Regions from separate parts of the Serratia sp. KH_031 genome, predicted to be linked through region 4. Evidence: predicted binding sites of a transcription regulator. Region 4 holds the regulator's gene; each other region holds the start of a gene.
The links. The regulator PhoB, encoded in region 4, activates phosphate uptake and scavenging genes when phosphate is short. The targets are predictions, from matches to a motif close to CTGTCATAAAACTGNCNNAT.
Positions count from the first base shown of each region.

Region 1: phnC (phosphonate ABC transporter ATP-binding protein) is a predicted target of PhoB. The motif match lies at 2,313-2,332, and genes of this name have one in related genera.
Region 2: ugpB (sn-glycerol-3-phosphate ABC transporter substrate-binding protein UgpB) is a predicted target of PhoB. The motif match lies at 4,850-4,869, and genes of this name have one in related genera.
Region 3: glpT (glycerol-3-phosphate transporter) is a predicted target of PhoB. The motif match lies at 3,526-3,545, and genes of this name have one in related genera.

Region 1 is NZ_CM174496.1:3,309,854-3,317,256, forward strand. Features, by position in the region: gene phnE (phosphonate ABC transporter, permease protein PhnE) at 1-361, opposite strand, end outside; gene phnD (phosphonate ABC transporter substrate-binding protein) at 456-1,388, opposite strand; gene phnC (phosphonate ABC transporter ATP-binding protein) at 1,415-2,248, opposite strand; gene AC3ISQ_RS15020 (suppressor of fused domain protein) at 2,389-3,492, opposite strand; gene AC3ISQ_RS15025 (acetyltransferase) at 3,742-4,185, shown strand; gene AC3ISQ_RS15030 (TetR/AcrR family transcriptional regulator) at 4,230-4,874, opposite strand; gene bhsA (multiple stress resistance protein BhsA) at 5,050-5,307, shown strand; gene bhsA (multiple stress resistance protein BhsA) at 5,394-5,651, shown strand; gene AC3ISQ_RS15045 (CsgG/HfaB family protein) at 5,902-6,558, shown strand; gene AC3ISQ_RS15050 (DUF4810 domain-containing protein) at 6,576-6,932, shown strand; gene AC3ISQ_RS15055 (DUF799 domain-containing protein) at 6,929-7,403, shown strand, end outside.
Region 2 is NZ_CM174496.1:200,580-207,982, forward strand. Features, by position in the region: gene livH (high-affinity branched-chain amino acid ABC transporter permease LivH) at 1-795, shown strand, start outside; gene AC3ISQ_RS00890 (high-affinity branched-chain amino acid ABC transporter permease LivM) at 792-2,075, shown strand; gene livG (high-affinity branched-chain amino acid ABC transporter ATP-binding protein LivG) at 2,072-2,839, shown strand; gene livF (high-affinity branched-chain amino acid ABC transporter ATP-binding protein LivF) at 2,844-3,545, shown strand; gene AC3ISQ_RS00905 (aminotransferase-like domain-containing protein) at 3,589-4,779, shown strand; gene ugpB (sn-glycerol-3-phosphate ABC transporter substrate-binding protein UgpB) at 5,149-6,468, shown strand; gene ugpA (sn-glycerol-3-phosphate ABC transporter permease UgpA) at 6,621-7,403, shown strand, end outside.
Region 3 is NZ_CM174496.1:175,709-183,111, forward strand. Features, by position in the region: gene yigL (sugar/pyridoxal phosphate phosphatase YigL) at 1-200, shown strand, start outside; gene glpQ (glycerophosphodiester phosphodiesterase) at 860-1,939, opposite strand; gene glpT (glycerol-3-phosphate transporter) at 2,026-3,378, opposite strand; gene glpA (anaerobic glycerol-3-phosphate dehydrogenase subunit A) at 3,736-5,385, shown strand; gene glpB (glycerol-3-phosphate dehydrogenase subunit GlpB) at 5,375-6,634, shown strand; gene glpC (anaerobic glycerol-3-phosphate dehydrogenase subunit GlpC) at 6,631-7,403, shown strand, end outside.
Region 4 is NZ_CM174496.1:3,807,579-3,814,981, reverse strand. Features, by position in the region: gene sbcC (exonuclease subunit SbcC) at 1-2,046, opposite strand, end outside; gene sbcD (exonuclease subunit SbcD) at 2,043-3,275, opposite strand; gene phoB (phosphate response regulator transcription factor PhoB) at 3,500-4,189, shown strand; gene phoR (phosphate regulon sensor histidine kinase PhoR) at 4,217-5,533, shown strand; gene AC3ISQ_RS17070 (PstS family phosphate ABC transporter substrate-binding protein) at 5,550-6,488, shown strand; gene brnQ (branched-chain amino acid transport system II carrier protein) at 6,933-7,403, shown strand, end outside.

The sequences.
Region 1 (7,403 bases), 500 kb from region 4:
TGTTATTGGCGGCCAAAAACGCCAGCACTCCCGCGACCAGCACGGCGGCAATGGTGGCCGCCAACGCCAGTTGCAGCGTTTCCCACAATAACGGTAATTGGATATGTAATCGGTAACCCCAATACGCCAATGAACCTTCGGTTTTGCCATCGGCAAAGAGCAGTTTCCAATGTAATACGGGAATAGTTTCTGCAAGATAATCAAAGAAATGGGGTAATGACGTCCACACCGTATACAGATTGAACTCGGCCAGATTGCCAGCACCGAGGTATAACGTCACCAACAGTAGCGACCAGAGTAGAGTTTCACGTTTCTGCTTGCTGCGGATCTGCTGGTAATAATGGGCAAAATCAGTGTTCAAAATACATTTCCACCGTTATTACATTTCAAGCGTTATTACATCTCAAGCGTCATGACTACAGGGGCGCAATCTCACTTGAACCCCTGCCTGAAAATTAACGCTCGCCTTTCGCCAGCGCACGTTTTAGATCGATAACCGGTTGGTATTCCGCCAACGAGGTATCCGCAATGTGTTGCTTGCCGCCCATCGCTTTGATGAAGCAACCGTGGTCCTCTTTATCCAGCTTTTTAATAGCGGTAACCACTTTAGCTTTAAAATCAGCCGGTAACGCATTGCTCACCAAGATCGGGCCATTTGGGATCAACGGCGATTGCCAGATAATACGGATTTTCTTCATCAGATCCGGTTGGTCCATACGGATCATGCGGGTGAACGCGCCGCTGCTGTAGCCGCTCTCACGATCGCCAATCATTGAAGTCCAAGTCACTGCGCCTTCGAACTGACCATTCAGCACGCCGAGGATGTCTTGCTCGTGACCGCCAGAGAAAGTAGTGCTGCTGAAGAAACCGTTGTATTTGTTATCGACGTTGCCGCCAAACAGCTTTTTGAAGTTGTGATCCGGCATCAAGAAGCCTGAAGTAGAATCCGGATCAGCAAAACCGAAGGATTTCCCTTTCAGATCTTCCAGTTTTTGGTATGGGCTATCGGCTTTCACGATCACCACCGAGTGATAACCACGGGATTGATCGGCATCGTCAACGGCGATCCCAACCAAATCAACGGCTTTCGGATCTTTAATATAGATAGAGGCAAAAGAAGCTGGTGACATACTCAGCACCAGATCGATCTTCTTACCCAACAACCCTTGGATCACACCAGAATAATCAGAAGAGTTACGCAGTTTGGTATCAACGTTTAGTTCTTTATCCAAAAATTGCTTCACACATTGGTTGTCACCAATTTGCTGAGTGGCGTTTTGGCCACCGAGAATACCTAAGTTCAATTCCTTGGGCGCATCCGCTGCGGCAGCATTAAATACCATCATCACGCTGGCCATCACTGTGGTCAGTTTCAATACTTTTTTCATTGCTGTAGCCTTTATAGGTATCGGAATTAGTGGATTTGATTAGCTTCATCGCCATACAACTGGTGCAAAATTCGGTCATTCAACAACGATGGATGACCGTCAAACACGATTTTCCCGTGGGCAATACCAATCACCCGCGTGCAATACTCTTTCACTAATTCGACCGAGTGCAGGTTGACCATCACCGCGATGTCGTTTTCGCTGACTTTTTGCAGCGCATCCATAATGCGGCGGGTGTTTTTCGGGTCGAGCGAAGCCACTGGCTCATCGGCCAGCAGGATCTCTGGGTTCTGCATCAGAGCACGACAGATAGCGACACGTTGCATCTGACCACCGGACAGATTTTCCGCCCGTTGCAACGCATGAGGCAGCATGTTCAGCCACTGCAATAACTCAATGGCGCGAGCGCGGTCTGCATCATCGAAGACTTTGAAGAAGGATTTCAGCGTAGAAGTGTGGCTCAGGCGACCTAGCAGGACGTTCGTGATCACATCCAAACGCGGCACCAGACAAAAGTCCTGAAAAATCATGCCGCAACGCGTCCGCCATTGACGCATTTTTTGAGTAGAGAGTTGGGCAATATTTTGCGCGACGCCATCATCAGCAAAGTGCAGCATTTCACCACAGGTTGAAGGAATGGTGCCATTCAATGTGTGCAGCAGCGTCGATTTACCCGCACCGGAACGCCCTATCACCGCGACGAACTCACCGGCGTGGAGATCAAAATTAATGTCATCCAGCACCCGTTGCTGAGACTTATACGCCTTGCCTAACCCTTTCACCGATAAGACTTTGCGTAATGCCAGTTGCTGCTGCCCGGGATAATCGGGAGTTGCCAGTTTTAACAGTGCCTGAGCCATAGGTTTTCCTAAATATATTGGCTGATTCTATGGGCACCTATTTACAGTTAGTTTTATGACGTTGAGATGATGGTTTTATGGCGGGTTGGTGAAGATAGGCTGGCAGGCGAAGCTGCCAGTAATCAAGAATCATTGAATAATCAGCAGACTGCCTGACGCGGACGGAAGATATGATCAACGCCCTGCTCGCGTAATTTTTTGACCAGATCGCTACCACCCTGTGAAGTCGATTGCGCCAATTCACGTTCTGCTTCGAATATCGGGCTGGCCCAATAAATATTCACCGGATCGCCATACTGCTTTGGCAATACCAAGTGTTCGTTATACGGATAGAACGAAGATGACATCAGGTAACCTTCGTAGCCCATTGGAGCGACTTCGGAAGCCAAGGAGTGCCCTTCGCCAATCCAAGTCAACTGTGCCCAAGGAACATGCGCAAAACCGGCCAGTGCGCTAGCCATCTGCACCGCATTCGCTTCATCCATATATTGCCCGTCGATCGCGATACCCATCTCCATACGGCGATACTGTGAGGCGTCGTCGTTAAACAAGATCTCCACCCATGGCATCGGACGGATACTCATGCCCATCGTCAGGAAATAGTAGATCCCATCTCGCTCATGCTGGGTGATCGCCATCGGCGGCCATTTGCCCTGATCGATCGCGTAATACTTCACCGAAGAGCCAAAATGCTGCTCATAACGCGCCTGAAAATCACTCTGGATTTTCGGCCATGGATTGCCCTCTTCACGCTGCCAAGTGCGCCAGAATTGACGGGTACTTTCCGCCAACGCGTATTGCGTGTTGGTCGAAGCAGAACCCAACGGGTAAGCCAACGGATTCTCTTTGATACAACTGGCGGAATAACAAACCGAATGGTCGATGTATAGGCTCCAACCGGGGATCACCGCCAGTAACTGACCGTAGTACCACAATGCCGCACCGTCGTCGCTTTCGTTCCAGATAACCTGCAATCCGTCGGCATTCAGCGGCGCTTCCCCTTCCAAATTACGGCAATATTCAGCCGCTAGCATGGGGGGCAAACCTTGCTCCATTGATGCTCGATCGTCCTGCAAAGGTGCCGCAGCTAAATTACGCAACCAACAAGCGCGTACGTTGAAACGCTCGCTATAAGTTTCTGCCGGGTAAATATAAAAATAAGCCGCTCGGTTATCTTGCTGAACCACCGCGACCAGCGTTTGGTTCTCATTGCTGACTTCAGCAAGTACATAAGATGGATTCATATCGCCTCAATAGGGTCACGGCGCAGAAAAATGCTGCGCGCTAAAAGTCTCTGTGCCAAGTGTAAAACGCATTAACCGCCGTGAGCATCCGTCGTAGTCTCAAAAATGGTGACCGATAAAATTAATTGTACTTCAAGGATAATAATAAGTGCCTTTGTGGTGAGTGCATATCTTTGAAACAATCACTTATACTTTAGTCATGCTCACTACCCATGCGCTTGGCAGTTGATTCATAAAATGGAAAATATCATGATTACGATCAGAAAACGCGCTGAAGAAGATAATGCGCAACTCGCAGAGATTTGGCACCGTTCAGTCAGTGCCACCCACCATTTCCTCACTGAGCAACAAATTACCGATTTGCGCCCACTGGTTGCCAACGATTACCTGCCTAATGTGGAAGTTTGGGTGGCAGAAGACAAACCCGGTCACACCTGTGGTTTTATCGGGCTTCACGGTAAAAAAGTGGAAATGTTGTTTATTGATGCCGACAAACGTGGCAAAGGCGTAGGTAAAGCGCTGCTCGCCCATGTAGAGGCGTTATATGACGAATTACAATTGGATGTGAACGAACAAAACCCGCAAGCCCATGATTTTTATTGCCGTTATGGTTTTGTCGTGACGGGACGATCAGAGCTAGACGGCCAAGGCAACCCGTTCCCGTTGCTGCATATGAAACTCAATAAACGTTAATCACACAACCCGGCCAGCACCGTGCAGACCGGGTATTAAATGTCTTAAACCCTGTTCCCAACCTGACTTAAACGTGGCCATACCATCATCAAGGTATCTAACAGCCGCAACAAATCTTCACGGCTGGCTCCTTCACGCGCCTGCCCAGACATACCGCCCAAGGTACACATCAGGTATTTAGCCAACAGCGCGGTATCGGTTTTCCCCAATAGCTCCCCTTGCTGCACTTTGCGATCAAAACAGGCTTTCAGGTTAGCTTCTTGTACTTGGTGTTTTTTACGCAGCATCTCCGCGACGTCGTCAGACGATGAGGACAAGGCCGCAGAAGCGCACGCCATAAAACAACCGGATGGCCGTTCAGGATCGGTAAACGTCTTGGCGAAAGCCCCTACATAGGCTTCAACAATTTCCGCCACCGGTAAATCCTGCTCCAACAATTGATTGGTACAAGCGGTGTATTTAGTCAGATAGCGTTCTACCGCTGCTCGGAACATCCCTTCTTTGTTACCAAATTCAGCATACAGCGTCGGTGCTTTGGCTCCGGTTACTTCAACCAAATCCGACAATGAGGTGGATTCGTAGCCGTGTTGCCAAAACAGATCGAGTGCGCGGTCAAGTGCCTGATCGCGATCAAACTGCTTCGGTCTGCCACGCGTTTTCTTCGCGCATACCTCTTCATTGATACTCATAGACCCTCTCTTATCCCGCCCCACATCAGGGCTGCCAAATTAAATTAACGATCATTATAAAAAAATATTGCGCTCTCGTCGAGAAGGGATTAGCATTTAGTTATCGATCGCTAGTTAATTCTAGAGACCAACATTAAAAACCTAAATTCAATACTCTCGGATAGGAATTAATATCATGAAAAACTTAAAAATTGCTCTTGCTGCCATCATGCTAGCCACCGTATCTTCTGCCAGTTTCGCTGCAGAATTGGTTAACAACCAACCGGTAAATCAACAAAAAGTAGGCGTAATTAACGTCAGTGGCGCATCCGATCTGACCACTTTAGAAAATCGTTTGGCCGCTAAAGCCGACGAAGCCGGTGCAAAATCGTTTCGCATCATTGGTACCAGTGGTGATAACCAACTACACGGCACCGCAGTAATTTATAAATAACCGATAGATAGTGATAATTTACTGATCGTTAATTAATTTACAGAACAGACAAAAACTTAGAAAAGAAATCAATAGGAAATAAGACTATGAAAAACCTGAAAATGACCATCGCGGCTCTGACTCTTGCTTCTCTCTCTTTTGGTAGCTTCGCTGCCGAATTGGTGAGTAACCAACCTGCTGATTTGCAAAAATCAGGGGTGATCACCTTTAGTGGTGCTTCCGACCTGACCAGTCTAGAGAATGGTCTGGCAGAGAAAGCCGAGCAAGCTGGGGCGAAATCCTTCCAAATCATCTCAACCGCAGGTGATAACAAACTGCACGGTACCGCGATTATCTATAAGTAATCGTTGAATCCGTGATAGTGACAAGGCGACTTCGGTCGCCTTTTGTATTTGCAGCCCTTTCATAGATCTATTCCTCTAATAAATCAGATTCTTTTTTGTTAGGATGTGCGGCGAGAGTGTTCTTGTTAAGAATATTCCTCACTAAACGTCAATAGATGCCTGCGCTGACTCAAATTATGAGCGTGCCATCGCGTTTATTCGTTGTCATTTCTAATCATGGAGAGATCAGATTTTGAAGAAAAAATCCCTCGTGGTCGGCTCTATCGCCCTTTCCGTCAGCCTGTTGGCGGGTTGTGCAACCGAGTCATCTCGCTCAGTCGAAGTCCCTAAAGTCGCTTCTTATCAAACCGCCTATCAAGGGCCTCGCAGCCCAATCGCTGTTGGCAAGTTTGATAACCGCTCCAACTACATGAACGGTATTTTCTCTGATGGTGTTGATCGTCTGGGTAATCAGACCAAAACCATCCTCATTACCCATTTACAGCAGACTGGCCGTTTCAACGTGCTGGACCGCGCCAATATGGATGAGTTGAAAACCGAAGCCAGCATCAAAGGCCAACAGCAAACGCTAAAAGGCGCTAACTATGTCATTACTGGCGATGTCACCGAGTTTGGCCGCAAAGAAGTAGGCGATCAACAATTGTGGGGCATTTTGGGTCGCGGTAAATCCCAGATTGCTTACGCCAAGGTCAACCTGAATATCGTCAACGTACAAACCTCCGAAGTGGTGTACTCCACTCAGGGCGCAGGCGAATACACCTTATCTAATCGTGAAGTCATCGGTTTTGGTGGCACCGCCAGCTACGATTCCACCTTGAACGGTAAAGTGTTGGATCTCGCAGTACGTGAAGCGGTGAATAACTTGGTCGCTGGTATCGAAAGCGGCGCATGGCGCCCTGCTAACTAACGGATTAGAAACAAAACATGATAACTAAAAAAATAAGTGGGGTGCTGCTGGCAGCAACCCTGCTGGCTGGCTGTGCCACGCAAAAACCCCTCTACAACTGGGATGGTTACCAAGCTACGGTATACCAGTATTATCAGCAAGATAGCTCCAGCGCGGAACAACAGATCGCTCAATTGAAAGAGATCATCGAAAAATCTCGCGCTAAAGACCTCGCCGTTCCCCCAGGTCTGCACGCCCACCTTGGCCTGCTGTATGCCAAAACCGGTCGCACGGAGCAAGCCTTCGAGGAGTTTAATACCGAGAAGCGATTGTTCCCTGAATCAGCACCGTTTATGGATTTCTTGCTGAGCAAGGATAAAGGGAGTTTTAAATGAAACGTGCATTAGGTTTATTTAGCGCAGTAGTGGTGTTGCTGCTGACAGGCTGTGCCAAGAAGGCACCATACGATTACGCGGCATTCCATGAAAGCAAGCCGAAATCTATTCTGGTACTGCCGCCGACCAACAGTTCACCAGATGTCAAAGCCAGCCATAGCGTGCTGTCCACCGCAACCCTGCCGTTGGCCGAATCTGGTTACTATGTGTTACCTGTCGCGTTAGTGGAAGAAACCTTCCAACAAAATGGTCTGACTCATGCTAATGACATCCGTAACGTCAGCACCCAGAAACTGCACCAAATCTTTGGCGCGGATGCGGTGCTCTACCTGGATGTCACTCAATACGGCACCAGTTACATCGTGATCGACAGTGAAACCCGCGTCACCGTCAACGCTAAGCTGGTTGATCTGCGTACCGGCAAACAATTGTGGGCAGGCAGCGCTACCGCCTCCAGCAATGAAAACCGCG
Region 2 (7,403 bases), 1.2 Mb from region 4:
GAGGTGTATATGATCGGTAGCTACGTCTCGTTTATCGTGATCGCAGCGTTAATGATGATGGGTATCGACGTCGGCTGGTTGCTGATCGGTTGCGCCTTCCTCGTCTCGATAGTGATCGCCAGCGCCTACGGTTGGAGTATCGAACGGGTGGCCTACAAACCGGTACGACATTCTAAACGTTTGATCGCGCTGATCTCCGCCATCGGGATGTCGATCTTCTTACAAAACTACGTCAGCCTGACTCAAGGTTCGCGCGATTTGGCCTTGCCGAGCCTTGTTACCGGTCAGTGGACGCTGGGTGAAAGCAACGGCTTTGCCGCCACCATCAGCAGTATGCAGTTGATCATCTGGGTAGTGACTTTCTTGGCGATGCTGGCACTGACGCTGTTTATTCGTTATTCCCGCATGGGGCGAGCTTGCCGCGCCTGCGCAGAAGATTTGAAAATGGCCAGCTTGCTGGGCATTAACACCGATCGTGTGATCTCGTTGACCTTCGTTATTGGCGCAGTGATGGCCGCAGTGGCGGGGGTGTTACTCGGCCAGTTCTACGGTGTGATCAACCCGTATATCGGCTTTATGGCGGGCATGAAAGCCTTCACCGCCGCGGTACTTGGCGGCATTGGCAGTATTCCTGGCGCGATGATCGGTGGTTTGGTGCTTGGCATTGCCGAGGCGTTGACCTCGGCTTATTTGAGTACCGAATACAAAGACGTGGTTTCCTTCGCATTGTTGATTGTGGTGCTGTTGGTGATGCCAACCGGTATTCTTGGGCGCCCGGAGGTTGAGAAAGTATGAAACTCGACCTGCTTAATGCCGTTATTGCCACGGTAGTGTTGTTTGTGATGGCCTCGTTCCTGATGGGGATGCAACTGAGTCTGGATGGCACCAAGTTGGTGGTTCACGGTGCGGCGGAGGTTCGCTGGATGTGGATTGGTATCGGCTGCGTGGTGGTGTTTTTCTTCCAGTTACTACGTCCATTGATGCAGTACGGGCTGAAAAAAATTTCCGGCCCGTCGTTGGTATTACCCAGTTTTGATGGCACCACGTTGCGTCAAAAATTGTTGGCGGCGTTGATTATTATCGCTGCCGTGGCTTGGCCGTTTCTGGTGTCTCGCGGCACGGTGGATATCGCCACTCTGACGCTAATCTACGTGATGCTCGGCCTCGGCTTGAACGTGGTGGTTGGGCTTTCCGGTCTGTTGGTGCTGGGTTACGGCGGTTTTTACGCCATCGGCGCCTATACCTACGCCTTGCTGAATCACTATTACGGCCTAGGCTTCTGGGAAAGCCTACCGCTGGCGGGGATTGTCACCGCCGCTTTCGGTTTCCTGCTGGGTTTCCCGGTGCTGCGCTTACGTGGTGACTATCTGGCGATCGTGACGCTCGGTTTTGGCGAAATCGTCCGTATCTTACTGTTAAACAACACCGAAATTACCGGCGGGCCAAACGGTATCAGCCAAATCCCTAAACCGACTCTCTTTGGTTTGGAATTCAGTCGCAGTGCGCGCGATGGCGGTTGGGATACCTTCCACAATTTCTTCGGCCTGCAATACGATCCGGGTGACCGCATTATCTTCCTGTATCTGGTGGTGCTGTTGCTGGTGGTGCTGACGCTGTTCGTCATCAACCGTCTGTTGCGTATGCCGTTAGGGCGCGCTTGGGAAGCACTGCGCGAAGATGAAATCGCCTGCCGCTCTCTGGGCTTGAGCCCAACCAAAATCAAACTGACCGCTTTCACCATCAGCGCTGCGTTCGCTGGTTTTGCCGGCACGTTGTTTGCTGCACGCCAAGGGTTTGTCAGCCCAGAATCTTTCACCTTCGTTGAATCCGCGTTCGTGCTAGCGATTGTGGTGCTCGGCGGCATGGGTTCGCAGTTCGCCGTGATCCTGGCCGCTATCTTACTGGTGGTTTCCCGTGAGTTGATGCGTGACCTGAACGAATACAGCATGTTGGTGCTGGGTGCATTAATGGTATTAATGATGATTTGGCGGCCACAAGGTCTGCTGCCGATGAAGCGTCCACAACTTAAGCTGAAAGCGGCAGATATTCACGTGGGTAAAGGAGAACAAGCATGAGTGCTCAACCTTTACTGGCGGTAGAAGGATTGTCGATGCGTTTTGGCGGCCTGTTGGCGGTCAACAACGTGGCGTTGGAACTGCATCAAGGTGAAATCGTTTCATTGATCGGACCAAACGGTGCGGGGAAAACCACGGTATTTAACTGCCTGACTGGTTTTTATCGCCCGACCAGCGGCACCATCAAACTGCGCGATCGCCATTTGGAAGGATTATCCGGCCAGACTATCGCGCGTATGGGCGTGGTGCGAACTTTCCAACATGTGCGTCTGTTCCGTGAAATGACAGTAATTGAGAACCTGCTGGTGGCACAGCATCAACATTTGAAAAGCGGTCTGTTTGCCGGTTTGCTGAAAACCCCGGCTTTCCGCCGTGCCGAAGCGGATGCGCTCGACCGGGCTGCCGTTTGGCTGGAACGCGTCGGCTTGTTGGAAATGGCTAACCGTTCGGCGGGTAATCTGGCTTACGGTCAGCAGCGTCGGTTGGAAATTGCACGTTGCATGGTGACGCGCCCGGAACTGTTGATGTTAGACGAACCGGCGGCCGGACTGAACCCGAAAGAAACCGACGAACTGGATCAGCTAATTGTCGAACTGCGTAACCAACATCAGGTTTCGGTGCTGTTGATCGAACACGATATGAAATTGGTGATGGGGATTTCCGACCGTATTTACGTGGTGAATCAGGGAACGCCGTTGGCGCAAGGCAAACCGGCAGAAATCCGCAATAACCCGGATGTGATCCGGGCCTATCTGGGCGAATAAAAATATGTTGTCATTTAATCAGGTATCCGCCCATTACGGCAAAATTCAGGCGCTGCATCAGGTCAGCCTGAACATTAAACAGGGGGAAATCGTCACCCTGATCGGTGCTAACGGTGCCGGTAAAACTACACTGCTCGGCACGTTGTGCGGTGAGCCGCGTGCGAGCGAAGGTTCGATCACTTTCCTCGATAACGACATTACCCAATGGCAAACTTCGCGCATCATGCGTGAAGCGGTGGCGATCGTCCCTGAAGGTCGGCGGGTGTTCTCGCGCATGACGGTGGAAGAGAATCTGGCGATGGGCGGTTTTTTTGCCGATCGTCAGCAATATCAGCAACGTATCGATCGTGTGTTCCACCTGTTCCCACGTCTACTGGAACGCCGCAATCAGCGTTCTGGCACTATGTCCGGTGGTGAGCAACAGATGCTGGCGATTGGTCGTGCATTGATGAGCCAGCCGAAACTGTTATTGCTTGATGAGCCTTCGCTTGGCCTTGCGCCGATCATTATCCAGCAGATTTTCGACATTATTCAGCAACTGCGAGAAGAGGGCATGACCATCTTCTTGGTCGAGCAAAACGCTAACCAAGCGCTGAAATTGGCGGATCGTGGTTATGTGCTGGAAAATGGTCGCGTGGTGTTGGAAGATACGGGAGCCGCATTGTTAGCAAACGAAGCAGTACGCTCCGCCTACTTAGGTGGATGATCTGCTCCTGAGAATGAAAAATAATCAAGAATGAGAGCAAGAAATGAAGACTGAAGGACTCCTCGCGCAACGCATCGTTAATGTCAAAAGTTCGGCCATCCGCGAGTTGCTGAAACACAGCAAAATGGAGCATGTGATTTCGCTGGCAGGCGGTATTCCCTCTGATGCGCTGTTCGATTTTGAAGGTTTGAGCATGGCTACCCACCAGGCGATCACCGAACAGCCGAAGAGTGCTTTCCAGTATGGTTTGACTGAAGGTAGTTACGTGCTGCGTGAGCGCATTTGCGAGTTGTGCAAAGAGCGCGGTGTTACTGCGACAGCCGAAGACGTGATGGTCACTGCCGGTTCGCAGCAGGCGTTGGATCTGGTGATGCGCGCCATCGTGAACCCGGGTGATGTGTTTGTGGTGGAACGCCCGACCTATCTGGCGGCGCTGCAAACGCTGGAATTGGCAGAAGCCAACATCATGTCGGTGTCTTCTGACAGCGATGGCATGGTGGTCGAAGAGCTCGCCGAGCTGCTGAAAACACAGAAAATCAAAGGCGTGTATGTGGTGCCGAACTTCGGTAACCCAAGCGGCCTAACGCTGAGTGCGCCACGTCGTGAGCTATTAGTCAAACTGGCAGAGCAGCACAACTTCCTGATTATTGAAGATGATCCATACGGCGAACTGCGTTTCACCGACGAGCGCAACAGCACCCTGTATCAAGTCTCCCAGCAGGTGTTGGGTCATACCGATAACATCATCTATACCTCGACTTTCTCCAAGATTTTGGCGCCGGGTCTACGTTTAGGTTGGGCAATCTTGCCGCCGGTGTTGCTGCATAAAGTGGCGATCATCAAGCAGGCCGCGGATCTTCACGCCAGTGCGTTGTCGCAAAGTATCGTTGAATGTTACCTCGGTTTGGATCGTCTGCCGGGGCAGATCGACAAGATCCGGGCGGCGTACCAACATAAAGGTGAGCTGTTAGCCGGGCTGGTGGAAAAAGAGCTGAGTGACGTGATCAGCTTCGATATGCCGAAGGGCGGGATGTTCCTGTGGGCGCGTTTCCGTGATGAACAATTTGATGCGACGGCTTGGTTGAAAACTACCTTGGAAAACGGCGTAGTGTTTGTGCCGGGAGAATATTTCTTCTCCGATAAGCCAGACCGTTCTACCTTCCGTCTGTCGTTCGCCACCGCGACCGAACAGCAAATGCAAGAAGCGGTCGCTCGCCTGCGTCGCTCGTTGTAATACCTTCGGTGGCGGAGTGTTTTGCTCCGCCACCGACATCAAACCGCAATCTATGCTTCACCCTCCTATCATATGACTGTCATCTGACGGTTATTATTCTGTCATCCGCGCATGGCATGTTATTCCCCGTCATCTTTCAAGCTGCAGCGTTGTTGGCTGCCCTTACTCACCCCAGTCACTTACTTGAGTAAGCTCCTGAGGATTATGAGCCGAGGCTCACCCTACGGGCCAGCGCAAGCGCTGTTCAAATCAGTCTGACGACCAATTTGTCGTTCGGTTGCCGCCTAGCTGCATCTTGAAAGCTTTAGGGGACAAGTTCCGAATTTTCGCTCACGCGTTTATTACACCAGCTTTTTTCAGGAGTTAGGCATGCTCACCTACGTTATTCGCAAAACGACATTGTGCGTTGCGTTGACCCTCATGGTCAGCACTCAAGCACTGGCAGTGACCGAGATCCCGTTCTGGCATTCGATGGAAGGCGAACTGGGTAAAGAAGTCGATTCCCTAGCGAATCGTTTTAACCAGTCACAAACCGACGTAAAAATCGTTCCAGTTTATAAAGGCAACTACGAACAAAGTCTGGCAGCGGGCATTGCGGCTTACCGCTCCGGTAAAGCCCCCGCGATCTTGCAAGTGTACGAAGTGGGCACGGCAACCATGATGGCCAGTAAGGCGATTAAGCCGGTATACGAAGTGTTTAAAGACGCTGGCATCAACTTTGACGAGTCGGTATTCGTGGATGCGGTGGCCGGCTACTACACCGACAATAAGAGTGGACGTCTGCTATCCCAGCCATTCAACAGCTCCACCCCGGTGCTGTATTACAACAAAGATGCGTTCAAAAAAGCCGGTCTGAACCCGGACCAACCGCCAAAAACGTGGCAGGAACTGGCGACGGACGCCGCTAAACTACGTGAAGCGGGGATGAAGTGTGGCTACGCCAGTGGCTGGCAGGGCTGGATCCAGCTTGAGAACTTCAGCGCTTGGAACGGTGTGCCGTTCGCCAGTGAGAACAACGGATTTGGCGGCACAAATGCCAAACTGGAGTTTAACCAACCGCTACAAGTTCAACATATTCAGTTGCTGGCAGACATGGGTAAGAAGGGTGATTTCACCTACTTTGGTCGTAAAGACGAATCTACCGAGAAGTTCTATAACGGTGATTGCGCGATCACGACCGCCTCTTCTGGCTCGTTGGCGGATATCAAACAGTACGCCAAATTCAACTTTGGTGTTGGCATGATGCCCTATGACGCCAAGGCTAAAAATGCGCCACAAAACGCCATTATCGGCGGTGCCAGTCTGTGGGTGATGAACGGCAAAGATGCCGCTACCTACAAGGGTGTGGCCGAGTTCTTGCAGTATCTGGCACAGCCGGAAATCGCTGCCGAATGGCACCAGAAAACTGGTTATTTGCCTATCACCACTACCGCATACAATCTGACCAAGCAACAAGGCTTCTATGACAAGAATCCGGGGGCGGATGTTGCTACACGTCAGATGCTGAACAAGCCGCCGTTGCCGTTCACCAAGGGTCTACGTCTGGGTAACATGCCGCAGATCCGCACCGTGGTGGATGAAGAATTGGAAAGCGTGTGGACTGGCAAGAAAACCCCCCAACAGGCGCTGGATGCTGCCGTGCAGCGTGGTGACGTGTTGCTGCGCCGTTTCGAATCCTCGACGAAATAAGTCACGGCTACTGCGCTTCGCTATTCTGGGACTGGGCAGTGCTCGCTCTCCTCATGGACTGAGTGAGCTGTGCGCTGTCCGTACCCAGACTGGCTTTGCTCGCGACATCTCGTTTCGCATTGCCCGTCTTTTGCCTTCATGAGTCTTTGATTATGAGCTCACATCGTCCCGGTTTCGGCTGTAGCTGGTTGCCCTATGTTCTGGTGCTGCCGCAACTGTTGATCACCGCAATATTCTTCCTGTGGCCTGCTGGCGAGGCGCTGTGGTATTCGGTGCAGAGTCTTGATCCATTCGGCTTGTCTAGCCAGTTTGTCGGGTTAGATAACTTTACCCAACTGTTCCAAGATCCCTACTACCTTGATTCGTTCTACACCACGCTGATTTTCAGCTTCTTGGTGGCGGGTATCGGGCTGGTGGTGTCGCTGTTCTTCGCCGCGCTGGTGGATTATGTGCTGCGTGGCAGTCGGATTTATCAGACTTTGATGATTCTGCCTTATGCCGTGGCTCCTGCGGTGGCGGCGGTGTTGTGGATCTTTCTATTCAACCCCGGTCTCGGGCTGATTACCCATTTCCTCAGCGGACTGGGCTATAACTGGAACCACGCGCAGAACAGCGGGCAGGCGATGTTCTTGGTGGTGTTGGCTTCTGTATGGCAGCAAATCAGCTATAACTTCCTGTTTTTCCTCGCGGCGTTACAGTCAATTCCACGTTCGTTGGTCGAAGCGGCGGCTATCGACGGTGCTGGCCCGGTGCGGCGTTTTTTCAATCTGGTGTTGCCGTTGATCACGCCAGTGAGCTTCTTCCTGCTAGTGGTGAATCTGGTGTACGCCTTCTTCGATACTTTCCCGGTGATCGATGCCGCGACCGGCGGCGGGCCAGTGCAGTCCACCACCACGCTAATCTACAAGATCTACCGCGAAGGTTTTGCCGGTCTG
Region 3 (7,403 bases), 1.2 Mb from region 4:
AGCTGATCGGCTATACATTGCAAGACTGCATTGCCTTCGGCGATGGCATGAACGACGTGGAAATGCTGGAAATGGCGGGCAAGGGTTGCATCATGCGCGACGCACATCAGCGCCTGAAAGACAGATTGCCGAAGCTGGATGTGATTGGCTCTAACGCTGACGATGCGGTACCGCATTATCTGCGTGAAATGTTCCTGTAGCCGTTTTAACCTTTTAGTGGTTTCTGCCAATTAGGTGTAATTAGAATTGCCGCAAACGTGCGGTGTTCTATGCAGCAATGATGCTCGGCAATTGAAGGGGCTTAAAGGCGAAGCCCCTTCACCCCGCGCCTGCGCTTACCATCGCCAGCCCGCTACGCGGGTTCCCTCACGGCGCTGCCGTTGTCTGACGGGTCGGCTCAATGAACGTCCATGTTCACATCGCCTCAGCCGCCCCTCCATGGGCGGCTGCCCCTGACAACGGCACCTTGTTCGGCTGTCGATGATGCGCTAAAGGTCAACACCCAAATCTTCAGCCACCGGGCAACCTCATCTTATTAAAAGCAAAACAACTGCTGAGTGGAACTCCGGTGTTGATGCCATTGAAGGCGCCGAACGGAGAAACGGAGCATAGGCAAACGCGCCATGGAGGGCGCGTTTAGGCGAGTTATACATGGACGTATATCGCAGCCGGCCGTGATGCGCAGTGCCGCAGTGAGGGGATTTCGCCTGATGTGGCAAGGGCTCGGGGTGCAGGGGGCGCAGCTCTTGGCGCTCCCTGCTCGGTCGCGGTCGTCCGCGCTACATGGAATTATTTATGTAACGCGACCGAAACTTACACCACATCAGCAAAAATACACGAAGCAGCGCTATTGACCCCCTTACTTATGCTGTCCCTGCTTTTGCAGGAACTGCACACCTTTATCTGGGAAATCGGTAAATACGCCATCAGCATCAGCCTGATTATAAATCGCATCGTATAGCTGATTCACATCGGTGGCATATTTCGGTAAGGCGTCGGCGCGGATGGTAAATGGATGCACCGCCAGTTTATTAGCGTGCGCTTCTTTCACCATATCGGTCAACACCAGTTTCCCCGGTTTGGATTTATCAGCCACGATCAACATGTGGTAATCCGGCCCGATGCCGTCAGCATATTGAGCGATCTGCTTCATTGCTCCCGGTTTGAACATCCAGTCATAGTCATAGTTTACCCAGGTTCCATCGGCTTTCTGCTCGTAGGTTTCGTTCCAGTCGTTGTAGGCAATCAACTGCACCAACTTCAGATCCATCCCCATCTTCGGTTCTAGCTCATTCTTGATGCGTTTCAATTCGTTAGCATCGAAGCATTGCAGGTAAACATTGGAATTCTTATCGGTGTAACCGTACTGTTTCAGCACTTCCAATACCTTGGTGGAAATGTCTTTACCTTCCTGCTTGTGGAACCACGGCGCTTTGATTTCTGGGTAAATGCCGATGTTTTTACCGGTTGAGTGGTTCAAGCCCTGTACGAACTCAATCTCTTCTTGGAAGGTATGTACGCGGAAATCAGACTTACCCATCGGGAAACGACCCGGATAGCTCTGTACTTGCTTGCCGTCTTTAATATCAAAACTTTCGCTGAACTTCAGCGATTTGATTTCTGCTAATGTGAAATCGATGGCGTAGTAGCGACCATCTTTACGGGCACGATCAGGGAAACGTTGGGCAACGTCCGTCACGCGATCCAGATAATGGTCGTGCAACACCACTAATTCGTTGTCCTTGGTCATCACCAGATCTTGCTCGAGGTAGTCTGCACCTTGAGCGTAGGCCATCGCTTTCGCTGGCAAGGTATGTTCAGGTAAGTAGCCGCTGGCACCACGGTGGGCGATGACGACCTTATCTGCCGCCTGTGCTGCGCTGGCCATAGTAGTGGCAAGGATGATCCCGGCTAACAGGGCTTTGACTTGTGTTCGCATGGTATTCTCCATTCCATAAAGTACAGAGGTAATAAAAAGGCCGCAACGCGGCCTTAGACAGAAATAATGCATGATGAATATGGCAATCAACCGCGTTGGCGAGCCACTTCTTCGTGATGTTTCTTTTCGCTGATCATAGTCAGTATCAACAGGATCACCGCTGCGACACAGCCGCCGATCATCACCATGAAACCGCCGTCCCAACCGAAGAAGTCTACGGTGTAACCGACGATGGCGCTGGCCGCGACCGAACCGCCCAGATAACCGAACAGACCGGTGAAGCCTGCTGCAGTACCCGCTGCTTTTTTCGGTGCCAGTTCCAGAGCGTGTAGGCCTATCAACATCACTGGGCCGTAAATCAGGAAGCCGATGACGATCATGCAGGCCATATCGATGCCTGGATTACCGGCTGGGTTCATCCAGTAGACGATGGTGGCGATAGTCACCAACACCATGAAGAACACGCCTGTAGCGCCACGGTTGCCTTTAAAGACTTTGTCCGACATCCAGCCGCACAGCAGGGTGCCCGGAATACCCGCGTACTCGTACAGGAAGTAAGCCCAAGAAGATTTATCCAGCGCGAAGTGTTTCACTTCTTTCAGGTAGGTCGGTGACCAGTCCAAGATGCCGTAACGCAGCAGGTAAACGAATACGTTAGCGAAAGCGATGTACCACAACAGTTTGTTTGGCAGAACGTATTGCATGAAGATCTGCTTAGCCGTCAGTTCTTCTTCTGCTTTTTCGTTGTAATCGTCTGGATAGTCGTTTTTGTACTCTTCAATCGGCGGCAGACCACAGGATTGTGGGGTATCGCGCATCAGACCGAAGGCGATCAGTGCCACTAGAATTGCACCGAAGGCAGGCATATACAGCGCTGCGTGCCAGTCATTAAACCAAGCCATCCCCAGCAGGAACAGTAATGGTGGCAGACCACCACCGACGTTGTGCGCGCAGTTCCATACCGAAACGATACTGCCGCGCTCTTTCTGCGACCACCAGTGCACCATGGTACGACCACAAGGCGGCCAGCCCATACCTTGGAACCAACCACAAATGAACAGCAGCACGAACATCACCGCGATGCTAGAGGTTGCCCAAGGCACGAAGCCCATAAACAACATCACCGCTGCCGCCATAATCAAACCGGCAGGTAGGAAAACGCGTGGGTTGGAACGGTCAGAAACCGAACCCATGATAAATTTGGAAAAACCGTAAGCGATAGAAATACCCGACAGTGCGAAGCCGAGGTCACCACGGCTGAAACCCTGGTCGATCAGGTAAGGCATTGCTAAGGTGAAATTTTTACGCACCAGATAGTAGGCGGCGTAACCGAAAAAGATCCCCATAAAGATTTGCCAGCGCAATTTGCGATAGAGCGGGTCGACCTTATCGACCGGCACACGTGAAATGTGTGCGGCTGGCTTGAAAATACTCAACATTGAGCGCCTCCGATGGCTTTATCTGTGTTCACATCAATGGGGTCATTGATGATTGAGCGGATAGGATATAAATAAGTTTTAGTTATGTTCCATAACGAGCGCCATGCTAGTCAAAAGCCCTGGTTGTCTCTGTGATACATGACGCATTTGTTACATTTTCATGAAACTACGACGAATTTTGAGCGATTCGTTAACGTTATGAAATAGGTAAACAGCAAAAACTCGTGATTTTGATCACATTCATGGGTTTTTGTGGCCATTTTTGTTTTCGTTTTTGGTTCGTTTTTGTTCCTTATCAAACAAAAACCATAATAACTGTGTCCCAATAGGCTCATAACCATGAGGGGCGAGGGTGTGATGAGTAACAATTCACCGGTAACAGAAACGGATGTAATTATTATTGGTGGCGGCGCGACCGGGGCGGGGATTGCTCGTGACTGTGCACGTCGCGGCTTACGCTGTATCTTGTTGGAAAGACACGATATTGCCACCGGTGCAACCGGACGGAACCACGGTTTGCTGCATAGCGGTGCGCGTTATGCGGTGACCGATGGCGAATCGGCGCGTGAATGTATCGAAGAAAACCGTATTCTAAAGCGTATCGCTCATCATTGTATTGAACCTACCGATGGCCTGTTTATCACGTTGCCGCAAGATTCTCTGACCTACCAGCAACAATTTATTGCCTCATGCCAACAAGCCGGTATTGATGCACAAGCGATCGACCCTCAGCTTGCTCTGTGTTTGGAACCCGCCGCTAACCCGACGCTGATTGGTGCAGTACGCGTACCGGATGGCACTGTCGATCCCTTCCGCTTAACTGCCGCCAATATGCTTGATGCTCGCGAACATGGGGCGCAGATCCTGACTTATCATCAAGTCACCGGTTTGCTACGCAGTGGCGATCGCGTCCATGGAGTGAGCGTTTTCGACCATCAGTCCTCACGCCAATATGACATTCATGCACAAATCGTCGTGAACGCCGCCGGTATTTGGGGGCAACAAATCGCCGAATACGCCGATCTGCGCGTACGGATGTTCCCGGCCAAGGGGGCGCTGCTGATCCTTGGCCATCGCATCAACAATATGGTGATTAACCGTTGTCGCAAACCTGCCGACGCTGACATTTTGGTGCCGGGCGATACCATTTCACTGATTGGTACTACTTCCACCCACATTGAATACGACCAAATCGACAACATGGTGGTGACGCCACAAGAAGTGGATATCCTGATCCGCGAAGGCTCGTTGTTGTCTCCGCAGCTTGCGCAAACTCGTATTCTGCGCGCCTACGCAGGGGTGCGCCCACTGGTGGCTAGCGATGACGATCCTTCTGGCCGTAACGTCAGCCGGGGGATTGTACTGCTCGATCACGCCAGCCGAGATGGATTGGAAGGCTTTATCACCATCACTGGCGGTAAGTTGATGACTTACCGTCTGATGGCGGAATGGGCGACTGACAAAGTGTGCGAGAAGTTGGGTATCAACAGCCCTTGTACCACCGCCGAGGAGGCTTTGCCCGGCTCGCGCCAATCGGCGGAGGAAACCGTGCGTAGTGTGGTTTCCTTACCGGCCAGCATTCGCGGTTCTGCGGTGTATCGTCATGGCGATCGCGCCAGTTTAGTACCGGCGGCGGATCGTCTGGATAACAGTCTGGTGTGTGAGTGTGAAGCGGTCACCGCCGGAGAAGTGCGTTATGCGGTGAACTCGCTGACTGTCAACAATCTGATTGATTTACGCCGTCGTACCCGCGTCGGTATGGGAACCTGTCAGGGAGAACTCTGCGCCTGCCGAGCCGCTGGGTTGCTGACGCGTTTTAACGTCACCACACCACAACAATCCATCACTCAACTCTCACACTTCCTCAATGAACGCTGGAAGGGCGTGCGCCCGATCGCTTGGGGCGATGCGTTGCGAGAAAGTGAGTTTACCAGTTGGGTGTATCAAGGGTTATGCGGGCTTGATGCGCGTGGCGATAGCCAGCAGGAGGCAGATGATGCGATTTGATGTGGTAGTGATTGGCGGTGGTTTGGCGGGGCTGAGTTGCGCTATTCGTTTATCCGAATTAGGTAAACGCTGTGCAGTGGTCAGTTCTGGGCAAAGCGCACTCTATTTCTCTTCTGGCTCGCTCGATCTATTGGCGCAATTACCCGATGGCACGCCAGTCGATGAACCCTTGGCGGCATTACCTGCGCTGGCGCAGCAGGCGCCCCAGCATCCTTACAGCTTGATGGGAGCGGCTCAGGTGGCGGCTTTGGCTGGCGAAGCCGAACAGCTACTGCAACGCTGTGGCATGGATATGCAGGGTAGCAGTGAACACAATCATCTCCGAATTACGCCATTGGGAACGCAGCGTGCGACTTGGTTGAGTCCATCGTCGATTCCTGTGGCTCCGCTGCCGTGGCGCAAGATTGCGGTGATCGGCATCGAAGGTTTTCTGGATTTCCAGCCGCCAATGGCGGCCAGCTCGCTGGCGTTAGAACAGGGCGTCGATACCCGCGTGGAGTTACTGCATCTCCCGGTGTTGGATCGGTTGCGTAATAACCCGAGTGAATTTAGGGCAGTGAATATCGCCCGCGTGCTGGATTTGCCGGAGAATGCGTCGGCGATGGCAGAAGAGGTGAAACGTTTGGCGGGAGATGCGGAGGCCATCTTCCTACCCGCTTGTTTAGGTTTGGAAAGTGATGAACCCCTGACCGTATTGCGCACGGCGGTCGATAAACCGATCTGCTTGTTACCGACTTTACCGCCTTCAGTATTAGGAATGCGGTTGCATCAAGCATTGCGTCAGCGACTGCAACAGCTCGGTGGTGTGTTTATGCCGGGAGATACGGTGTTGCGTGCCGACATTGAAAACCATCAAGTGACTGGCTTGTATACCCGTAACCACACCGATATCCCACTGCGAGCACAGCAAGTGGTATTAGCCAGTGGCAGCTTCTTCAGTAATGGGCTGGTGGCCGGGTTTGATGGTATTCGCGAGCCCGTATTGGGTTTGGATGTTTATAGTCGCGACAATCGCGCTGACTGGAGCCGTACCGATCTATTTGCGCCACAACCGTATCTGCAATTTGGTGTGCGCACCGATGAGCAATTGCGGGCGCTGAAACAAGGTGAAGCGTTACACAATCTGTACGCCATCGGTGCTGTCGCGGGTGGTTATGATCCGCTACAGCAAGGCTGTGGCGCGGGAGTTTCCTTGCTTGGCGCATTGCACGTCGCGCAGCAGATCGTGGCGAAAGGAGAACCGCTATGAGCCTGTCAAAAGATAACAGTTTTGAAAACTGCATCAAATGCACCGTCTGTACCACCTATTGCCCGGTCGCCAAAGTGAATCCGCTCTATCCGGGGCCAAAGCAGGCCGGGCCAGACGGTGAACGCCTGCGGTTGAAAGACCCCGCGTTGTATGACGAAGCGCTGAAATACTGCACCAACTGCAAACGTTGCGAAGTGGCTTGCCCGTCAGACGTGAAGATTGGCGACATCATTCAACGTGCTCGTGCCAACTACAGCCAAGGTAAACCGAAGCTGCGCGATGCTATTCTCAGTCATACCGACATTATGGGCACGCTATCGACACCATTCGCCCCGATCGTCAACATGACCACCGGATTGAAACCGGTGCGTAAACTGCTGGATAAAGCACTGAAAATCGACCATCGTCGCGAATTGCCCAAATATTCATTCGGTACTTTCCGCCGCTGGTATCGCGGGCAGGCGGCTAAACAGCAGAGTTACACCGAACAAGTGGCGTTCTTCCACGGTTGCTTCGTTAACTACAACCATCCGCAATTAGGGAAGGATTTAATCAAGGTGTTCAACGCCTTGGACATCGGCGTGCAATTGTTGAAACGCGAGAAATGTTGCGGTGTACCACTGATCGCCAACGGTTTTATCGAACAGGCTAAAAAACAGGCCAAAGTGAATGCGGAATCGCTGCATGATGCAGTGGTAGAGCGCGGCATTCCGGTAGTCGCGACCTCATCGAGCTGTACTTTCACCTTGCGTGATGAATATCCGCATTT
Region 4 (7,403 bases):
GTTCAACAAGGCCAGATCTTGTTGGGCTTTTTGTTGCTGTTGTTGCAGTGCAACCTGTGCGTCTTTAGCTCTTTGCACGGCCTGTGCGGTTTGCTCATGTTGCAGCAGAAGTTGTTGATTCTGTTGTTCTTCGTTATCGCAAGTTTCCAACCAGTGTTGTAGACGTTCACTGTCTTGCAGTTGGAAATCGAAAGCTAGCGGGGCACTGAGGGTTTGCCACTGTTGCCGCTGTTTGTTTTGCTGCAACTCTTCCTGTTCCAGCGCGACTTGTTGGCGTTGTTGTTGCTCTTTTAGGTGCTCACTACGGGCACGTAACTCGGTGCCTTGAGTCTGTAACTTATCCTTTTGCGCACGCATTTCATTCAGGCGTTTTTCGGTGTCAGAGAGCTGTACGGCTTGATACTGTTCGATCGCCGGATGTTGCGTTGAACCACAGAGCGGGCAAGGTTCGCCGGGTTGTAAATGGGCACGTTCGGCTTCCAATTTGACTATCAACTGTTCTTGGCGGAACAGTTTTTCAACATCGGCTAGGTGAGCACTTTGCTGTTTAAACTGCTGGCGGAAGCTATCGAGCTGAACATCCATTTCAGCCAGTTGCTTTTGCCGCCCGTTAAACTCCAAACGTTGTTGTTCAAGACGCTGCTGACCCTGTTGGAACAAGGTGGAAAGGGTGAGTAACTGTTGGCGAGTCGGGCGTAATGCCGTCAGTTCAGCCTGACGAGCACGCAAAGTGGTTAACGGATGTTGAGTTTCTAATGCCGTCTGTTGCTGAACCTGTTGGTCCAGCGCTGCATTCAGAGCCGTTATTTGTGTTTGATGTTGTTCAGTCTGTGTCGTTAATTGGGTGCGTTCGGCTTCGATCTGCTGCAATACACGCGTTTCTTCCTGCCATTTACGCTGATTATCGTCATGGGACTTTTGCGTTTCGGCCCGCTTTTGCTGCAACTGATTGATTTGTTGATCGAGCGGTTGCACCTGCTCCTCGATCAGTTTTTGTTGCTGCTGTTGATATTCAATCTGAGCCAGCCGTGCTTTCTGCGCTTGTTCTAACGTCTGTTGTAACGGTACAGCTTGTGCCTGTTGTTGCTCTTGTTGCTGCGTGAGTTGGCTAATCTGCTGTTGTAACGCCTGATTTTCTTGCTGGCAGCGTTGACGTTCGTTAAGTAGCGGGCGCAATTTTTCTGCCGGTTCGCTAAGCGCCAGTTGTTGTAACTGAGGTTCGGCTTGGGCGAGCTCTTGCAGTACGGCGGTTTGCTGTTGCTGATATTCCTGCTGTTTTTGTTGTGCGATCTGCCATTGCTGCAACCATTGTACGTCTTGCTGACGTTGTTGCACTTGTTGGTTAAGTTCTTGCTCTTGAAGGCCAATCTCGGCCAATTGTTGTGTCAGTTGCTGACGTTGTTCGTCATTCAATAACTCAATACCGCTGGCGCGACTGTGCAAGGTATCCAGATCGATTTTGGCTTGTTTATGCTGTTCGAAAACGCGCTCAGACAACAGACCGTAAATCTCGGTACCGGTCAGTTCTTCCAGCAGTTCGGCACGATCGTTGGCGTTGGCGTTAAGAAAAGCGGCGAACTGTCCCTGCGACAGCATCATCGATTTGGTAAAACGGCCGAAATCCAACCCGGTAATGGTGGCGATTATTTCTAACTTATCGCGCACTTTATCCGCCAAGATTTTGCCGTCTTCCAATAGTGCTAGTTCTACTTTGGGCGCTTGCAGGTTGCCTTCGGCATCACCTTTGGCGCGGCGCTGGCTCCAAAAAGCGCGATAACCCACCCCTTTAACTTCGAATTCAACTTCAGCCAGTGATTCCGCCGTATGGCGCGTCATTAACTCGTTTTGGCTTGGGGTGACGTTCAAGCGCGGCGTCTCGTGATACAACGCGAGACAGATAGCATCTAGCAGCGTGGTTTTTCCGGCACCAGTCGGGCCGGTGATGGCGAATAAACCATTGCTGGCGAAAGGTTCAGCGGTGAAGTCTATTTTCCATTCACCTTGTAAGGAGTTCAGGTTTTTTAACCGTAGGCTCAAAATCTTCATGCCATTGGCTCCTCGTCATTTTGCTGTACGTTTTCTACCACTTGTTGGAACATTTGCCGCATCCGTTGCTGGCGCTCAGGAGGGATCTCCGATTCCAGCGCCAACCGACGCTCGAACACTTCCTCCACGCTGAGTTCGTTCAGCGTTTCTTTATCTTGCTGGGCGATCACCTGACGGCGTTGCTCTTTGCTGCGGCGCAGTAGCACCACTTCCACCGGTAACTCGTCAGCCAATAGCTGAATGCGGCGTTGGATATCGCTGAGGTAGTCTTGGGTTGCGACTTCAATATCCAGCCACACTGGCAACTCGCCATGATAATCGGCGAACTGCTGCAATTGTTGCTCGATCTGCTGTAAATCACCTTTGATCAACTGCATCGGTTGAAACTGAGGAACCTCCAATGGCGTGACCCGTTGTAACTCGCTTGGTGAGAACTCGACCAAATACACGCTTTTAGCGCTGCCTAGCTCATCGAAACTCAATGGGATCGGCGAGCCGCTGTAGCGGATATGTTCTGATTTAGCGACTTTCTGTGCGCGGTGAATATGCCCAAGAGCGATGTAATCGGCTGGTGGGAACGCCTGCGCCGGGAAGGCATCGAGGGTGCCAATATAAATATCGCGTACCGAGTCGGAAGTGGTGACGCCAACGGTGGTCAAATGCCCGGTAGCAATGATCGGCAGCAGCAACCCTAACGCATCGCGACGGGCGCAGGCGGCTTGATACAACATCTGATAATGCTCGGCGATGGCTTCTTGTAGTGCTTGCTGTTTCTGCGTGCCCGATTCCCCGGCGCGGCTAGTCAGTAGATCGCGTGGTCGCAGGAATGGAATGGCGCACAGTACCGCCCCCGGTTTTCCATCCAACTGATTTAATACCAGAATTTGTTTTTCGAGCTGTTCCTGCGCGTTGGCAATCACGGTGGTATTCAGACAAGAGAGTAATTCACGCGATTCATTCAGGGTGGCGACGGAATCGTGGTTACCGCCTAACACCACTAACTGGCAGCCGGTGCGCTGTAACTCCACCACAAAGCGGTTGTACAGTTCGCGAGCGTAGCTCGGTGGTGAACCGGTATCGAACAGATCCCCTGCGATGATCAACACATCCACCTGTTGCTGTTCCACCTGCGCAATCAGCCAGTTGATAAAAGCTTGATGTTCGGCGGCGCGGCTTTTGGTGAAAAAGTACTGGCCAAGGTGCCAGTCGGAAGTATGGATGACTTTCATGATAGTCTCGGGCAACCACAGAATGCCGATGATTATAAAGCGGTAAGTCATTGCTGTCGTGGCGCATTGATGATGACGGTAGGATGATTTTTCTTAGACTGGGGTAATATTCGCTAGGAACATCGGTCACGATCGAGCTATTTTCTTCATAAATCTGTCACAAAACTGACGCATAATGGCGCCCGTAATCAACCTAGATCGCTAACACATTGGCAGGATTGACGATGGCAAGACGCATACTGGTGGTGGAAGACGAAGCGCCTATCCGTGAGATGGTGTGTTTTGTGTTGGAACAAAATGGTTACCAACCGTTGGAAGCCGAAGATTATGACAGTGCCGTAACGCGCCTGTCTGAGCCGTTCCCTGATTTAGTGTTACTCGACTGGATGTTACCCGGCGGCTCCGGTATTCAGTTTATTAAACACATGAAACGTGAAGCACTGACCCGCGAGATCCCGGTGATGATGCTGACCGCACGCGGTGAAGAAGAAGACCGAGTGCGTGGGTTGGAAGTCGGGGCGGATGATTACATTACCAAGCCTTTCTCACCCAAAGAGCTGGTAGCGCGTATTAAAGCGGTGATGCGCCGTATTTCACCGATGGCAGTAGAAGAAGTGATTGAAATGCAAGGATTGAGCTTAGATCCTTCTTCGCATCGCGTGATGGCGAATGAACAGGCGCTAGATATGGGGCCGACCGAGTTCAAACTGTTGCACTTCTTTATGACCCATCCTGAGCGTGTATATAGCCGCGAGCAGTTGCTTAATCACGTTTGGGGCACTAACGTTTATGTGGAAGACCGTACCGTTGACGTGCACATTCGCCGGTTGCGTAAGGCGCTGGAGACCAGTGGTCATGACAAGATGGTTCAAACCGTTCGAGGCACCGGCTATCGGTTCTCAACGCGTTACTGATAGCAGCAACGCGCTGGAGAAAATGCCGTGCTAGAACGCTTATCCTGGAAGAGGCTGGCCTTGGAGCTGGCCCTTTTCTGTTTGCCCGCCATTCTGCTCGGGCTGATTTTTGGTTATCTACCTTGGTTCCTCTTGGTTTCTACACTGGCGGCGTTGGTGTGGAATTTCTATAACCAAATGAAACTGTCTTATTGGTTGTGGGTCGATCGCAGCATGACACCACCTCCCGGCCGTTGGAGCTGGGAACCCTTGTTTTACGGTTTGTACCAGATGCAGCAACGTAATCGGCGGCGGCGGCGTGAGTTGGCGTTGTTGATCAAGCGGTTCCGCAGTGGCGCTGAATCACTGCCCGATGCGGTGATCATGACCACCGAGGACGGTAATATTTTCTGGTGTAACGGGCTGGCGCAGCATCTGTTGGGGTTCCGGTGGCCGGAGGATAATGGTCAGCATATCCTTAACCTACTGCGTTACCCGGAATTCAGTCATTATCTGCAACAGCGCGAATTTTCCAAACCATTGAACTTACAACTGAATAACGATCATTATGTCGAATTTCGCGTGATGCCGTATTCCGAAGGGCAGTTGTTGATGGTGGCGCGTGACGTAACGCAGATGCGCCAACTGGAAGGGACGCGGCGTAATTTCTTTGCCAACGTGAGCCATGAGCTGCGCACGCCGTTAACGGTGTTGCAAGGTTATTTGGAAATGATGCTGGATGAAGAAATAGACGGCTCGTTACGCGGTAAGGCGCTGGGCACCATGCAGGAACAAACCAAACGCATGGATGGTTTGGTAAAACAATTGCTTACGTTATCGCGCATTGAAGCTGCACCGCTACTCGAAATGCACGAGCAGGTGGATATTCCATTAATGCTGCGGTTGTTGCAGCCGGAGGCGCAATCACTCAGCAATGGTCAACACGAGATTACTTTCCGCGTGAATGAAAACCTCAAGGTATTTGGTAATGAGGATCAGTTGCGCAGCGCAGTTTCCAATCTGGTGTATAACGCCGTCAACCACACACCAAACGGCACCAATATCGAAGTGAGTTGGCAACAAACGCTGCAGGGCGCGCAGTTCCAGGTCAGTGATAATGGGCCGGGCATTGCCGCCGAACATATTCCTCGTTTGACCGAGCGTTTCTATCGTGTTGATAAAGCCCGCTCACGCCAGACGGGGGGCAGCGGATTGGGGCTGGCGATCGTCAAACATGCGTTAAGCCATCATGATGCGCGCTTAGAAATCCTCAGTGAACCGGGGATCGGCACTCGCTTTATCTTTACCTTGCCTGCACGGTTGATTGTTCCTGCACCTTTGTCAGAGAATGCGGTGAAAAATTAACACGCGAGATGCTGGTATGACCCGATTGACTCAAGGATTGTTGCTTTGTCTGGCGCTACTATTGAGCCGTGGCGTGCTGGCGCAACCGGATGGCATGCTGTCGGGCAATCTGTCGAGTGTCGGTTCTGACACTTTGGCGAACCTGATGGCGTTGTGGGGCAGGGATTTTAGTCAGCATTACCCCAACGTTAACTTACAAATTCAAGCTGCGGGTTCCTCGACGGCACCAACCGCATTGGCTGCGGGGGCTGCGCAACTTGGGCCGATGAGCCGCCCAATGAAAGCTGCCGAAGTGTCAGCTTTCGAACATCGTTATGGCTATGCCCCGATGGCGGTGCCGGTAGCGGTTGATGCGCTGGTGGTTTTAGTGCATCAAGACAACCCGCTGCGTGGATTGAACCTGCATCAGCTCGATCAAATATTTTCAGCCACTCGTCGCTGTGGTGAGAATCAACAATTGGATAATTGGGGCGCGTTGGGCTTACAGGGAAGCTGGGCACAGCGCTCGATCCAGCGCTTCGGTCGTAATTCGGCCTCTGGCACTTACGGTTATTTCAAACTGCGTGCACTGTGTGGTGGTGATTTTATCTCTAAGGTCAATGAGTTGCCGGGGTCCGCTTCAGTCGTTCAAGCGGTAGCGGGCTCGCTCAATAGCATGGGTTATGCCAGCATCGGTTTTCGCGCCAGCGGTGTGCGGCTATTGCCATTAGCCGCGACGGGTAATCACTATGTCACGCCTAATGAAAGCAATGTGCGCAACGGCAGTTATCCGCTGTCGCGCTATCTGTACATCTACATCAACAAAGCACCGAATCAGCCGTTAGAACCTCTCACTGCCGCCTTCCTCGACCAAGTGCTTTCTGCTGAAGGGCAGAGATTGGTCAACCACGATGGCTATCTGCCTTTGCCGCCTGATACTTTGGCTAAAACCCGAAAAACCTTGGGATTGGAGTAGGCAATGTTTTTCTGATAATGAATATCGTACGCAATAACTCCGTTCTGTTCGGCTTTTTCGTGCATTTTATGCCGGTTAATTTCACACTTTGTGAGTTTGTGGTGCAAAAAACATACAAATCATGTTCGGTATATTTATTGATAATCCATATGATCAACTGGAGTGTGAAAGTTATCTGGTCGATCACTCTGCTTTTTAGAATGCACCTTGTCATTAGACGCTATAAAACGTTAAATTGGCGCCCGTTGTCGGATTAAACCTCCATTTTATAACTTCTAAATTTTTGCTCATCTCCACGTTGGTCAGAGATCAAAACGCTAGGTGTCTGCGTTTTTGGGTTCTTATTGGCGAGCGTTGAGTGGACAAACTGACAACCGGACGGAGTTACCTCCGTCACGAACGCGGGCCATTTTTTTCCATTTTGAACAGGCAACACGACATCGTATGAGTCATCGTTTAGCATCAAAAGATATTCTGGCATTAGGTTTTATGACCTTTGCCTTATTCGTCGGGGCTGGGAACATCATCTTCCCGCCGATGGTAGGTTTGCAGTCAGGTGAGCACGTATGGATTGCCGCTATCGGCTTTCTGATTACTGCCGTGGGTTTGCCGGTCATGACCGTTATCGCGCTGGCGCGCGTGGGTGGTGGTATCGATGCCCTGAGCTCGCCGATTGGTCGTAAAGCCGGTTTACTGCTGGCGACCGTCTGCTATCTGGCTGTTGGGCCACTGTTCGCGACGCCACGTACCGCGACCGTTTCCTTTGAAGTGGGGATCGCCCCGCTGACGGGTGACGGTGCGATGCCGCTGTTTATTTACAGCCTGGTGTATTTCGCGCTGGTGATCGGTATTTCTCTGTATCCGGGGCGTTTGCTGGATACCGTCGGCCATATCCTTGCTCCGCTGAAAATCGTT